4 regions of the Nonomuraea sp. NPDC050733 genome follow, and region 1 is predicted to be linked to each of the others. Evidence: predicted binding sites of a transcription regulator. Region 1 holds the regulator's gene; each other region holds the start of a gene.

The links. The regulator HrcA, encoded in region 1, represses chaperone genes, less so after heat shock. The targets are predictions, from matches to a motif close to TTGGCACTCTCNNNNNGAGAGTGCCAA.
Region 2: AB0H64_RS23100 (DNA starvation/stationary phase protection protein) is a predicted target of HrcA. The motif match lies at 1,743-1,769, and genes of this name have one in related genera.
Region 3: groES (co-chaperone GroES) is a predicted target of HrcA. The motif match lies at 1,846-1,872, and genes of this name have one in related genera.
Region 4: AB0H64_RS36005 (FmdB family zinc ribbon protein) is a predicted target of HrcA. The motif match lies at 1,155-1,181, and genes of this name have one in related genera.

What each region holds. Positions count from the first base shown of each region.
Region 1 covers NZ_JBFAHO010000024.1:70,347-73,688, forward strand. The annotation lists gene dnaJ (molecular chaperone DnaJ) at 1-833, opposite strand, end outside; gene hrcA (heat-inducible transcriptional repressor HrcA) at 845-1,858, opposite strand; gene AB0H64_RS30110 (hypothetical protein) at 2,010-2,936, shown strand; gene AB0H64_RS30115 (DUF3097 domain-containing protein) at 2,955-3,342, shown strand, end outside.
Region 2 covers NZ_JBFAHO010000014.1:123,528-126,869, forward strand. The annotation lists gene AB0H64_RS23095 (alkaline phosphatase PhoX) at 1-1,013, opposite strand, end outside; gene AB0H64_RS23100 (DNA starvation/stationary phase protection protein) at 1,204-1,671, opposite strand; gene AB0H64_RS23105 (MerR family transcriptional regulator) at 1,779-2,501, shown strand; gene AB0H64_RS23110 (VIT domain-containing protein) at 2,498-3,342, shown strand, end outside.
Region 3 covers NZ_JBFAHO010000008.1:59,931-63,272, forward strand. The annotation lists gene AB0H64_RS16595 (hypothetical protein) at 1-140, opposite strand, end outside; gene AB0H64_RS16600 (methyltransferase domain-containing protein) at 334-1,716, opposite strand; gene groES (co-chaperone GroES) at 1,959-2,273, shown strand; gene groL (chaperonin GroEL) at 2,343-3,342, shown strand, end outside.
Region 4 covers NZ_JBFAHO010000037.1:33,240-36,581, reverse strand. The annotation lists gene AB0H64_RS36010 (potassium/proton antiporter) at 1-1,131, shown strand, start outside; gene AB0H64_RS36005 (FmdB family zinc ribbon protein) at 1,233-1,565, shown strand; gene AB0H64_RS36000 (nuclear transport factor 2 family protein) at 1,666-2,028, opposite strand; gene AB0H64_RS35995 (zinc-dependent alcohol dehydrogenase family protein) at 2,067-3,056, opposite strand; gene AB0H64_RS35990 (TetR/AcrR family transcriptional regulator) at 3,148-3,342, shown strand, end outside.

The DNA.
Region 1 (3,342 bases):
GCGGCCGTCATCGGGATCTGCACCGTGCAGTGCAGGTCGTCGCCGCGCCGCTCGAAGATCTCGTGCGGGCGCTCGACGATCTCCAGGAACAGGTCGCCGGGCGGGCCGCCGCCGGGGCCGACCTCGCCCTCGCCGGCGAGCTGGATGTGGGTGCCGTCCTCGACGCCCGCCGGGATGCGCACCTTGATCGTACGGCGGGTGCGCACGCGGCCGTCGCCGGAGCACTCCTGGCAGGGATGCCGGATGATCGACCCGAAGCCGCCGCACTGGGGGCACGGCCGGGACGTCATGACCTGGCCCAGGAACGACCGGGTGACCTGGGAGATCTCGCCGCGGCCGTTGCACATGTCGCAGGCGTCGGGGTGGGTGCCGGGCGCGGCGCCGGCGCCCTGGCAGACCTCGCACAGCACGGCCGTGTCGACGACCAGCTCCCGGGTCGTGCCGAACGCGGTCTCGCGCAGGTCCAGCTCGACGCGGATGGTCGCGTTGCGGCCCCTGCGGGCGCGCGAGCGGGGCCCGCGCGCGCCGCCGGCCGAGCCGAAGAACGCGTCCATGATGTCGCTGAACGGGAAGCCCGCGCCGAAGCCGCCGGCCCCCGCGCCCGCCCCGCCGCCGCCGAACGGGTCCGCGCCCAGGTCGTACATCTGGCGCTTGTTCGCGTCGGACAGGACCTCGTAGGCCTGCGTGATCTCCTTGAACCGCTCCTGGGTCTCAGGATCGGGGTTCACGTCAGGGTGGAGCTCCCGGGCCAGCCTGCGGTAGGCCTTCTTGATCTCGTCCTGACTGGCGTCACGGCGCACCCCGAGGGTGGCGTAGTAGTCGCTGTTTGCCACTTATCGACCTCTTATGATGCAGCCAGGATCTGGCTGACGTAGCGTGCCACCGCGCGTACGGCGCCCATCGTCACGGGGTAGTCCATCCTCGTGGGACCCAGCACGCCGAGCCGGGCCAGTTGGTTGTCGCCAGAACCGTATCCGGTCGCGACGATGGACGTGCCGTGCAGATAGGGGTTTTCCGAGCCGATGCGCACGGTGAGCGCGGACGGGGTGTCGCTGGACGTCTCGCCGAGCAACCGCATGAGCACGACCTGCTCCTCCAGGGCCTCCAGCACGTCGCGCAGGCCGACGGTGAAGTCGGCGCCGGCGAGGTTCGCCGCCCCGGCGAACACGATCTTCTCGTCGTGGCGTTCGACGAGGGTCTCCAGCAGCACCGACAGGATCGTGGCCACCGCCGGCCGGTCCTCGGCGGGCAGCCGCTCGGGCAGGTCGGCGACGAGGTCGGGCACGGCGCTCAGGCCGCACCCGTCGAGACAGGCGTTGAGCACGGCCCGCAGGTGGGCGATGCGGGTGTCCTCCACGACCTCGGGCAGCTCGACGACGCGCTGCTCGACGCGGCCGGTGTTGGTGATGAGCACCAGCATGACGCGCCGCTCCGAGAGCGGCACCAGCTCGACGTGCCGGACGGTCGAGCGGGTCAGCGTCGGGTACTGCACGACCGCGACCTGCCGGGTGAGCTGCGCGAGCAGCCGCACGGTGCGGGTGACCACGTCGTCGAGGTCGACCGCCCCGGCCAGGAACGTCTCGATCGCCCGGCGCTCCGCCCCGGACAGCGGCTTGACCTGCGACAGCCTGTCGACGAACAGCCGGTAGCCCTTGTCGGTCGGCACGCGGCCGGCACTGGTGTGCGGCTGGGTGATGTAGCCCTCCTCCTCCAGCGCGGCCATGTCGTTGCGCACCGTGGCGGGGGACACCTTGAGATTGTGGCGCTCGGCCAGCGCCTTGGAGCCCACCGGTTCGTTGGTGGACACGTAGTCTTCGACAATGGCGCGGAGCACCGCCAGCTTACGTTCGTCGAGCACGTGCTCACCTCCTGCCTCTGCCTCGGGGAACGACCCTCTAGCACTCTGTGTTCCCGAGTGCCAAGTGTACGGCTCTCACCCACAAGGTGCGATAACAGCCGGCCATCCTGCCGCTGGCGCGGGCCCGCCTCCAGGGATCACACTTGCCGACATGACCGACGAGTCCCCCTCCCAGCCGAACGGCCCGGCGCCCGGGTCCGGCCCCTATCCCGGTCAGCCTCCTCCTCCGCCGTACGGCCGGCAGCCGTACCAGACGGGGCCGCACGGCATGCCGCCGCAGCAGGCCCCGTACCCGCGGCAGCCCCCGTACCCGCAGCCTCCGTACCCGCAGCAGCCCTACGGGCCGGGGCCGGTGACGGGCGAGCAGGCCGCCTACCCGCAGGTCCCGTACCAGCCGGGCCCCTACGGCTCTCCTTCGGGCGAGCAGGGGCCGTACGGCGGCCAGCCGCTCACCGGCCCGTACGGCAGCCCGCCCTTCCCGGTGGCCGGCGCGTACGCCGGCGGCCCGCTGTACGCGCCCCGGGTGGACCCCAAGCTGCTCCGGCCCCCGCTGTGGTGGGTGTGGGCCGCCTGGGGACTCGCGCTGGTGTGCGTGGTGGCCGGGGTGGCGCTGTTCGCGAGCGGCGTGGCGGACACGGCGCGGAGCGCGCTGCCGACGAAGACGTTCGGCTCCGGTGAGACCGTCACCGTGACCGTGGACCCGGCCGACGAGCCCGTGGTGTACCTGGCCAGCGCCTCGCCGGTGCAGTACACCTGCTCGGCCGGCGGCGGCACCGGCAGGGCGCTGCTGGCCAGGATGCCCGGGAGCATGACGGTCACGCAGGACTCGACCACCTGGCGGGCCATCCTCGCCCTGAACGTGCCGGAGGCGGGCGCCTACCAGCTCAAGTGCGACACCGCCGAGGGATCGGGCGCGCGCTTCGCGGTGGGATCGGCCGTGGACGCCGGCGGGCTGCTGGGCGGCGTGGCCGCGCTGTTCCTGCTGCCCGGGGCGGGCGTGCTCGTGGCGGTGGTCCTGACCGTCGTCGTCCTGGTACGGCGCAGCGGCCACCGCAAGCGCCTCGCGGCAGGCGGGTGATTTGCTACGGTCCCCGGTGTGTATGACGGTGATGTTCTCGCGGGCAACTGGCGGCGGCCGGGCAAGGGCACGATCCCGAAGGTGCCCGCCGAACCCGACCTCGTGGTGGAGGACGCCGACAGCGGGTTCTGCGGCGCGATCGTGGCCTGCGACAAGGAGGCCGTCACGCTGGAGGACCGGTTCGGCAGGCGGCGCCTGTTCCCGCTGGCGCCCGCCGCGTTCCTGCTGGAGGGCAGGCCCGTGACGCTGGTGCGGCCGGTCGCGGCGCCCGGCGGGCCGAGGCGCAGCGCGTCGGGGTCGATCGCGGTCGAAGGCCTGCGCGCCAAGGTCGCCAAGGAGAGCCGCATCTACGTCGAGGGCGTGCACGACGCCGCCCTCGTCGAGAAGATCTGGGGCCACGACCTGC
Region 2 (3,342 bases), on a different contig from region 1:
ACCTCGAAGGTGTGGCCGTCCGCCGGGTCGCCCGCCGGGCCGCGCCGGGAGGAGAAGTACAGATGCGAGCCGTCGGGCGAGAACGCGGGCCCGGCCAGCTCGGACGCGGCGTGGCCCGTCAGCAGCAGGAACGGGCTGATCGTCCGGTCGGGGGTGATGACGTCGATCTGCATGGTGTCCCTGGCCACGAAGAGGTCGCCGGACGGGGCGGCGGTGACGGCCCGCACGCCCTCGCACAGCCGCTCGATCGTGGACGTCTGCGCGTCGTAGGCCCACAGGCCGCGGTCGCCCTTGGTGGTGAACCAGCAGACGCCGCCGGCGTAGTGGCAGCCCTCGGCGCCGTCGAACCGGCGCGCCTCCTCCACCTGGTGGCGCGCGGCCTTCAGCAGCGCGGCGGGTGACGGCACCGGCCGCCACGCGCCCGAGACGCACAGCACCTCCAGCCGGCCCTCGGTCAGGTCGCCCCAGTCGCCCGGCACGAACCGGTAGAAGCACCCGTCGGCCTCCCCCTCGGTGAGGTAGACGACCTCCCGGTCGGGGTCGCACGCGGCGGCCTCGTGCTTGAAGCGGCCCATGGCCAGGCGGGGGCGGGCGGCGCGGGTGCCGTACGGGTCGCACTCGAAGACCCGCCCGCGGTGGCCGAGCTCGCACGACAGCCACGTGTTCCAGGGGGTGGCGCCGCCCGCGCGGTTGAGGTCGGTGCCGGACAGGATGCGGTAGGCGTCGGCGACCGCCCCGCCGGGCCCGAACCTGATCGCCGCGGCGCCGCCGAGCAGCGGCAGGTCGGAGTTGGAGACGTAGATCCAGCCGGTGCCGTCGGGGAAGCAGGCGCCGCCGTCGGGCGCCGCGTGCCACGTCAGACCGGCCACCCTACGGCCCGTGCGCGCCACCACCCGGCCGGTGAACCCGGCGGGCAGGACCAGCCCGTCGCCGCCGTACGGTGCGAGCGGGCCGTACGGGCCCACCGCCTCCCGGCGGAGCGGGCCCGTGCGGAGGAGAGTCTTGCGGGACATGGTCAGGCCTCCCTCTGGGTCCACGCTAGTCGACAGCATGGACATGAATGGCGGGATCCCGGACACCGAACAGCACGCGAACCGCGGCCCACCGGCCCCTCGCAACCGTGCATATCGCCCACGCCCCCGCCCTCCGGCAGCAGAAGCCCGGGGGCCGCACGGGCTCCCGGGCTTCGCCGGCGCGACGCGGTCAGCGCTGGGCCTGGAACATCCAGCGTTCCTTGTCGATGTCCTGCGCTATCGCGATGAGCACGTCTTGGGTGACCGGGTCGGGCTCCTCCGTCTGCTCGATCCGCTCCCGCATCCGCCGTCCGACGCCGTCGAGGATGTCGGTGATCGTGGCGATGACCTTGCCGTCCTCGACCCAGCCGCTCTCCGGCTGCGCCAGCTTGGTGCTCTTGGCCAGGGTGGAGGAGCGGCCGTCGGGGTTGATCCCCAGCGCCGCCGCGCGCTCGGCCACGGTGTCGGCGTGCTCGCGCGCCAGCGAGACCAGCTCGTCGAGCTGGAGGTGGATCGAGCGGAAGTTCGGCCCCACGATGTTCCAGTGCATCTGCTTGCCGACGAGCGACAGGTCGATGAGGTCGACCAGGGCGCCCTGCAGGCACTCGGCCACCGTGCTCTTCGCCTCGCCCGAGAGCGGTCCGGTGATCTGCACCATGATGTTCTTCCTCCCCGTAGTAGGACATCTCTCCTTCTTCTGAACCAATTCGCCCGCTTTAATCCTGCACATTGACACTGCAACAGTGACAGTGTCATCGTGGAGACATGGATGACACCTGGACCATCGGCGAGCTGGCCGAGCGGGCGGCCGGCCTGCTGCGAGCCGGCGGGCCGAACGGCAACGGCCGGGTGCGGGAGGTGCCGGGCGAGCGTCTGATCAGGTGGTACACGACGATCGGCCTGGTGGACCCGCCGCTGTCCCGGCGCGGCAGGGTCGCCCGGTACGGCCGGCGCCACCTGCTGCAGCTCGTCGCCGTCAAGCGCCTGCAGGCCGCCGGGCTGTCGATCGCCGACATCCAGGTGGCCCTCGCGGGCGCCACGGACGCCATGCTGGAAGCGGCCACCCACCCGGACGCCACGCTGGAAACGGCCGCCCGCCCGGAAACCGCTCCACCGCAGACCGGCCGCCCGGACGCCGCCGTGCCACCGGCCGCGCGGCTGGACGGGAAGGCCGTCTCCGTGTCCCGTCCCGATGGCGCCTCTTCCCCGGGCCCTACGGCCGGGGGCGGCGGGTCGCCCGAGGGAGAGGCCGCCCGCTTCTGGGCCCGCACCCCACGCGACCTGCCCCCTGCCCCAGCCATCGCATCAACCGCCCGACAGGCCGCCGGAGAGGCGGCAGGCGGGCTGGTGCGCGGGATCAGGATCGCGCCCGGCGTGACGCTGGTGCTCGACGGCGCGGGCCGCGTCCCTTCCACCGACGACGTCCAGGCCGTGCTCGGCGCGGCCGCCCCGCTGCTGGCGGTGCTCGAAGAGAGGAAGCTCGCATGAAGATCGTTCCACTCGAGGCCGAACGGTGCCGGCCCGTGCCGGACGCCGGGTTCGGCGCCCTGCGCACCGACCGGGGCAACCTGCCGCTGGACAGCGTGGACGTCACGGCCGCGATCTCCGGCCTGGTCGCCGGGGTGGAGGTGGCCCAGGGCTTCCGGAACCCGTTCGACGTCACGCTGGAGGCGACATACGTCTTCCCGCTCCCCGACCGGGCGGCCGTGACGGCGTTCCGGATGGAGGCCGACGACCGGGTGATCGAGGGCGTGCTCAAGGAGCGCGGCCAGGCGCGGGCCGACTACCACCGGGCGCTGCGCGAGGGCAGGCGGGCGGCGATCGCCGAGGAGGAGCGGCCGGACGTGTTCACGATCCGGGTGGGCAACATCCTGCCCGGCGAGCGGGTCACCGTCCGGATGTCGCTCAGCCAGCCGCTGCCGTACGAGGACGGCGCGGCCACGTTCCGCTTCCCGCTGGTGGTGGCGCCCCGCTACATCCCGGGGACACCGCTCGACGGCGCGCCCGCCGGGGACGGCACGGCACCCGACACCGGCGCGGTGCCCGACGCCTCGCGGATCACCCCGCCGGTGCTGCTGCCCGGCTTCCCCTCGCCGGTGCGGCTGTCGCTGGCCGTGACCCTCGAACCCACCGGGCTGGACCTGCGCGACGTCTCCTCCAGCCTGCACGTCGTGGAGGAGGACGCCCACACGGTACGGCTGCGCCCCGGCGAGCGGCTGGACCGGGACTTCATCCTCAGGCTGGCGTTCGACGCCTCGACCTCACTCCAGCTCGACACCAGCGAGAGCACCGGCGAGAGCACCGGCGAGAGCTCCGGCGCCGGGGGGAC
Region 3 (3,342 bases), on a different contig from region 1:
ATCTCGTCGAGGACGGCCCCCTGCGTGCGCTGCTCGTACACATGATCCTGCGCGGCGCGCGCCAGCAGCTCCCGCATCCTCTCCGGGACCTTGCTGTGCCCCCCTGTCTGCAGGAGGGTGGTGTGGTTGGAATGATCCACCGAAAGCTCCTTCACTCGCCGACGGTTCATCGCGCAGCGGTGGGATAGGTCCGGTTTGCAGATGGACGAAGGAGAACGCGGTAAACCGCTACAGGGGGAGAACTCCCGCCCGCCCACCTTAGCCTCTCGATCAAGCCACGTCAGTGGTGCGGGAAAATATCGTGGTTGCCGCAGAAGCGCCCTGATTTGCCATTCACGCAGGTGGGCACGGGCGGCAGATCAGGGCGGCGGGCTTATCCATGATCCGGGTCAGAATGACCACGGCGGATTCGCTGCCCGAAAGTCGCAGATCTCCGCGAAGGCGTTCGATGTCCACGGCGGAGGCGCGCTTTTTAATAGTGACATTTCCTATTTTCCGGTCGCGGAGGGCGGCGCGTAGGCGCTTCAGCGAGAACGGCAGCGCCTCCTCCACCTCGTACCGGGACGCCCAGGGGGTGTCGACCGGGTCGTCCCCGGTGATGTAGGCGATCATCGGGTCGGGCAGGCGGCCGTCCACCAGCTCGGCGACCTCCGCGACGAGGTGCGCGCGGATCGCCGCGCCGTCGGGCTCGTACACGTAGCGGCCCAGCGGGCCGACGGGGGCGACGGCGCTCGTGTCACGCAGGACGTGGCCGCCGGGCAGCAACGTGGCCAGCCGGACCGGCCCGCCGCCCGTCGTCATGTCCTGCCCGCCCGTCGTGCCGGCATCGGGGTGCGTCCACAGGGACGCCTCCTTCACCTCGCCCTTGTACGAGACCCACTCGGCCTCGGCCGTCTCCGGGATGAACTCGTACGGGATGCCCGGGGCGACCTTGAGACAGGCCCACCGGGCCCGGGCGACCAGGTCGAGCACGACGGGCCACGGCGGGGAGTAGGCCAAGGGGTCGAACGTGCGGCCCCTGGAGGTGCGCCGGGCCGGGTCGGCGAACAGCACGTCGTAGTCCTCGGGTGACACGGAGGCGGCGTCGGCCACCCGGACCGAGACCCGTCCGGTCAGCCCGAGCGACTCGACGCTGGCCCTGGCCACGGCCACGGTCAGCGGGTCGGTGTCGACGGCGTCCACGACACAGCCGGCCCGGGCCAGCGCCAGGAGATCCCCGCCGACGCCGCAGCACACGTCCACGACCCTCGGCCCCGCCCTCTGCGCATCCGAGCCGGGCGGGCCGGAGCCGTACGGGGCCGGGGGCCGCGTTCCTGGGCCGGGTGGGCCCGAGTCGTACGGGGCCGGGGGCCGCGTTCCTGGGCCGGCGTCCTCCCGAGCCGTCGCTCCCGGGCGCGGCCGCGAGACCTGTGAACCCTGTGAGTCCTGCCACAGCGCGGTGAGCCGGGCGGCGCGGTGGGCGGCGACCTCGGCCCGGGTGGCCTGCTCCAGGCCGTGCGGCGTGAAGTACATCAGCTCGGCGTCCGCGCCGAACTTGGCGCGCGCCCGGTCCCGGAGCCGCGCCTGGGTGAGCGCGGCCGAGGCGAGCGCGGCGTCGTAGGTCCGGCGCAGGCTCGTCGCGGCCGCCACGGGGTCGCCCCCTTGGAGCTCGCTCGCCTCCGCGAGCGCGCGCTGCCCGCGCGGGGTGAGCAGCTCGGTGAAGGCGTCCAGGTCCACGCCGTACGACGTTAGCGCCTCCCCCGCGGGCCCGGATCCGGGACCCCGTCACGACCTGCGAGTATGGGTTATCGCTCTCAGCAGACGTGTTCGTGTTGACTGTCAAGCCCCTCTTGCATATGTTTCCTGTTGGCACTCTCCCCTTGAGAGTGCCAACGTGCGACGAGGCAGGTCTGGCACCCGCGACGGCAGGCCCCGCTGGTCGCCTCTTCTAGATCATTCAAATCTGAAGGGGAGGTCCGATCGTGACGACCGCCACCAAGGTTCCCGTTAAGCCGCTCGGCGACCGCATTGTGGTGCAGCCGCTTGAGGCTGAGCAGACCACCGCTTCCGGCCTGGTCATTCCGGACACCGCCAAGGAGAAGCCGCAGGAGGGCAAGGTCCTCGCGGTGGGCCCGGGCAACTGGGATGAGGACGGCGACAAGCGGATTCCGCTCGACGTCAGTGAGGGCGACATCGTCCTCTACAGCAAGTACGGCGGCACCGAGGTCAAGTACGGCGGCGAGGAGTACCTCGTGCTCTCCGCCCGCGACGTTCTCGCAATCATCGAGAAGTAAGCCGGTGGTGTCGGGCCCCGGGCGCGTGAGCGGCCGGGGCCTTCGACACTAGGAGAGGACTTTCAGCAAATGGCGAAGATCCTGGAGTTCGACGAGGACGCCCGTCGCGCTCTTGAGCGCGGCGTCAACGCCCTCGCGGATGCCGTGAAGGTTACCCTCGGCCCTCGTGGCCGCAACGTCGTCATCGACAAGAAGTTCGGTGCTCCGACCATCACGAACGACGGTGTGACCATCGCTCGTGAGATCGAGCTGGAGGAGCGCTACGAGAACCTCGGCGCCCAGCTCGCCAAGGAAGTGGCCACCAAGACCAACGACATCGCGGGTGACGGCACCACCACCGCGACGGTCCTGGCCCAGGCCATGGTCCGCGAAGGCCTGCGCAACGTGGCGGCCGGCGCCTCGCCGCTGTCGCTCAAGCGCGGCATCGACAAGGCGGCCAAGGTGATCAGCGACAAGCTGCTCGCCAGCGCGCGCCCGGTCGAGGACAAGAAGGAGATCGCCAACGTCGCGACGATCTCGGCCCAGGACGCCAAGATCGGCGAGCTGATCGCCGAGGCGTTCGACAAGGTCGGCAAGGACGGCGTCCTCACGGTCGAAGAGTCCAACGCCATGGGCATGGAGCTCGAGTTCACCGAGGGCCTCCAGTTCGACAAGGGCTACCTGTCGGCCTACATGGTCACCGACCCCGAGCGCATGGAGTCCGTCCTCGAGGACGCCTACGTCCTGCTGACCCAGGGCAAGATCGCCTCGATCGCCGACTTCCTGCCGCTGCTGGAGAAGGTCGCCCAGACCAAGAAGCCGCTGCTCGTGGTCGCCGAGGACGTCGAGGGCGAGGCCCTGGCCGTCCTGGTCACCAACAAGATCCGTGGCACGTTCACCTCCGTCGCCGTCAAGGCGCCGGGCTTCGGCGACCGCCGCAAGGCGATGCTGCAGGACATGGCCATCCTCACCGGCGGCCAGGTCGTCAGCGAAGAGGTCGGCCTCAAGCTGGAGAACGTCGGCCTTGAGGTGCTCGGCCAGGCGCGTCGCATCGTCGTCACCAAGGACGCCACGACCGTCGTCGACGGCG
Region 4 (3,342 bases), on a different contig from region 1:
GCACCCACCGACGCCGCCGCCGTCTTCTCCGTGCTGCGCCGGCTGCCCGTGCCGCCCCGGCTGGCGGGCGTGCTGGAGGCCGAGTCGGGCTTCAACGACGCCCCGACCGTGATCGCCGTGATGCTGCTGAGCGCCGCCGGCCACCAGTCGCCGTCGATCGGCATGTTCCTGCTGGAGACCGGGGTCGAGCTGGCCATCGGCGCCGCCGTCGGCCTGGCCGTCGGCCCCGCGGGCGCGTACGCGCTGCGCCGCGTCGCGCTGCCGGCCTCGGGCCTGTACCCGATCGCCGTACTGGCGCTGACCTTCGTCTCGTACGGCGGCGCGGTGCTGCTGCACGGCTCCGGCTTCCTGGCGATCTACCTGACGGCCCTCATCCTCGGCAACTCGCGGCTGCCGCACCGGGCGGCGACCAGGGGCTTCGCCGAGGGAGCGGCGTGGCTGGCGCAGATCGGGCTGTTCGTCATGCTGGGACTGCTGGCCAGCCCGCAGGAGATGCCGTCGTCGATCGTGCCCGGCCTCATCGCCGGGACCGTCCTGGTGCTGCTCGCCCGGCCGGCGTCCGTTCTGATCAGCTCGGTGCTGGCGCGGGTGGTGCGGGTCGCGCGGGTGAGCTGGCGGGAGCAGGCGTTCCTGTCGTGGGCGGGTCTGCGCGGCGCCATCCCCATCGTGCTGGCGACCATCCCGTGGGCGGCGGGTGTCGAGGGGTCGAAGGACGTCTTCAACGAGGTGTTCATCATCGTGATCGTGTTCACGCTGCTGCAGGGGCCCACGCTGCCGTTCGTGGCCCGGGTGCTCGGCGTGACCGCCCCCGGCGAGGCGCACGACCTGGAGGTGGAGTCGGCGCCGCTGGAGGAGCTCCAGGCCGACCTGCTGCAGGTACGGATCCCGCCCGGCTCCAAGCTGCACGGCGTGGAGCTGTTCGAGCTCCGGCTCCCGGCGGGCGCCGCGGTGACGCTCGTCGTCCGCGACGGCCGCTCGTTCGTCCCTTCGGGCACCACCCAGGTGCACGCGGACGACCAGCTTCTCGTGGTCACCACGGCCTCCTGCCGTGACCAGGTGGAACGCCGGCTGCGCGCCGTCAGCCGCCGCGGCAAGCTGGCCGGATGGTACGGGGAGCGGGGACTGGAATAGTCAATTGACGGTATCGGTTACCATTAGCAGTCGCATAGCTCGAGTGCCAGAGCAAGCCTGAAGATAGCTCGAGTGCCAGAGCAAGCCTGAAGGAGGAGCGCGTGCCGACCTACCAGTACGCCTGCAACGACTGCGGTGAGCAGCTCGAGGTCGTCCAGAAGTTCACCGACGAGGCGCTGACGGTCTGCCCCGCCTGCCAGGGCAACCTGCGCAAGGTGTTCTCGGCGGTGGGCATCGTGTTCAAGGGCTCCGGCTTCTACCGGACGGACAGCCGCTCGTCATCGTCATCCACGTCCCCCGCCTCGTCCTCGTCTTCCTCGTCGTCGTCGAGCAAGAGCGAGTCGTCGTCCTCTTCCTCGTCGTCGGGCAAGAGCGAGTCGTCGTCCTCGTCTTCCTCCAGCTCCACGCCGGCCGCTGCCGCCGCCTCCAACTGACCCCCGGCTCGATCGGGCACCGGCGTCCGGTCGGCCGAAGCGAGCAGAGCGGACCCGAGCAGATCGCCGCTCGGGTGTCGCTCCATCTGCGCGTCGGCGATCAGGCCTTGTCGAAGAAGGCGTACAGGCGGTGGATGCGGCCGTCGTAGAAGACGGCGACGTCACCGCCGGTCGCCACAGGATCTGCTGACCCGCGCGCCCCGAACTGCCAGGTGAACCGGGCTTGCCGGTGGTGGGCGTCGAGCGGGCCGGACAGGCTGAACCGCAGTTCGGGCGGCGCCTGACGCTGGAGCCGCTCGAACAGCGCGTCGAGCGCGTCGTGCCCCTGCACCTCGTCATCCGGGTCGGTGTAGGCGCAGTCGGGTGTGAAGGATTGTTCGATCAGTGAACGGCGGCGGGCCGGGTCCCGTTCGTTGATCGCTTCTATCATGCGGCCGACGGCGTCAGCGTGCGCGCTGCTCATAAGGGTGTTCCCTCCGGTTCAGTGCTGAACGGTTCGATTCAGTGCTCGACTGTGACGACGATCTTGCCCACCTGACCGTTGGCCTCCATGTAGCGGTGAGCCTCCGCGATGTCGCCCAGGTCGAAGGTGCGGTCGATCACCGGGGCGAGCGCGCCGGTACGCAGGCCGGCGGCGATGAAGGCGCGGGCCCGGCTCATGCGGCCGGGGTCTCGGGTGACGAGATGGATCCCATAGCCGTGGACGTTGAGGGGCCAGTTCATGGGCAGCGGCGCGGGGCGTGGGTCCAGCCAGCCGTACACGATCAGCGCGCCGTCCTCGGCCACGGTGTGGGCGAGTGCGGTGAGTTCCGGTCCACCCACCGAGTCGAACACGATACGTGCGCCCTTCCCGCGGGTGATCTCCCGCACGCGTTCGGCCACGTCATCCCGGTCGGTCGCGATGACGTGACCGGCCCCGACGCGCAGAAGATCCTCCATCTTGGCCGCGCTGCGGGTCACGGCGATCGGAACGGCCCCGATCTGGCCGGCGAGCTGGATGGCCGCCGTTCCCACGCTGCTCGAAGCGGCGGTGATGAGCACATGATCGCCTGGCTGGAGGTGGCCGACCTCGAACAGTCCGCCGTAGGCGGTCAGGTAGGACAGCCAGATCGCGGCCCCCGTACGGGCGTCCATCCACTCGGGCCGGGGCAGCAGGGTGTCGGCCCGCACGATGGCGCGGTCGGCGTAGACCCCGTGCTCTGACATGCCCATGCCGACCGACAGCACGCTCACCGCGTCACCGGGCGCGAACCCCACCACACCCGCTCCGACCGCTTCCACCACGCCCGCCGCCTCACTGCCCAGGCGGGAGGCCGGCAAGGTCGGCTGGTAGTAGTACCCGCCCGCGCGGAACAGCGCCTCGGACCGGTTGAGCCCTATCGCGTCGATTCGGACCCGTACCTCGCCTTCGCCCGGCTCAGCCAGCGGCACCTCGGCGAGCCGGAGCACCTCCGGGCCACCCAGCCGGTCGAACACCACCACGTTCGCCATGTCGTTCCCTTGTCTCGAATGCCGCGCGATTTCCGTGCGGCGCTCAACTTTCGTACGCCGCACTGTAATGCAACGCTGTACGATGTCAACCGTGGGACAACAGACTCTGGGGCGACGGGCGCGATTGAGGGCGCAGACCACCGCCGACATCAAGGCGACCGCACTGCGGCACATGGCGGAGGGCGGGCCGGACGCGATCTCGCTGCGGGCCATCGCCCGGGACCTGGAGATGAGCGGCAGCGCCATCTACAGCTACTTCGACACCCGGGACGCGTTGATCACCGAG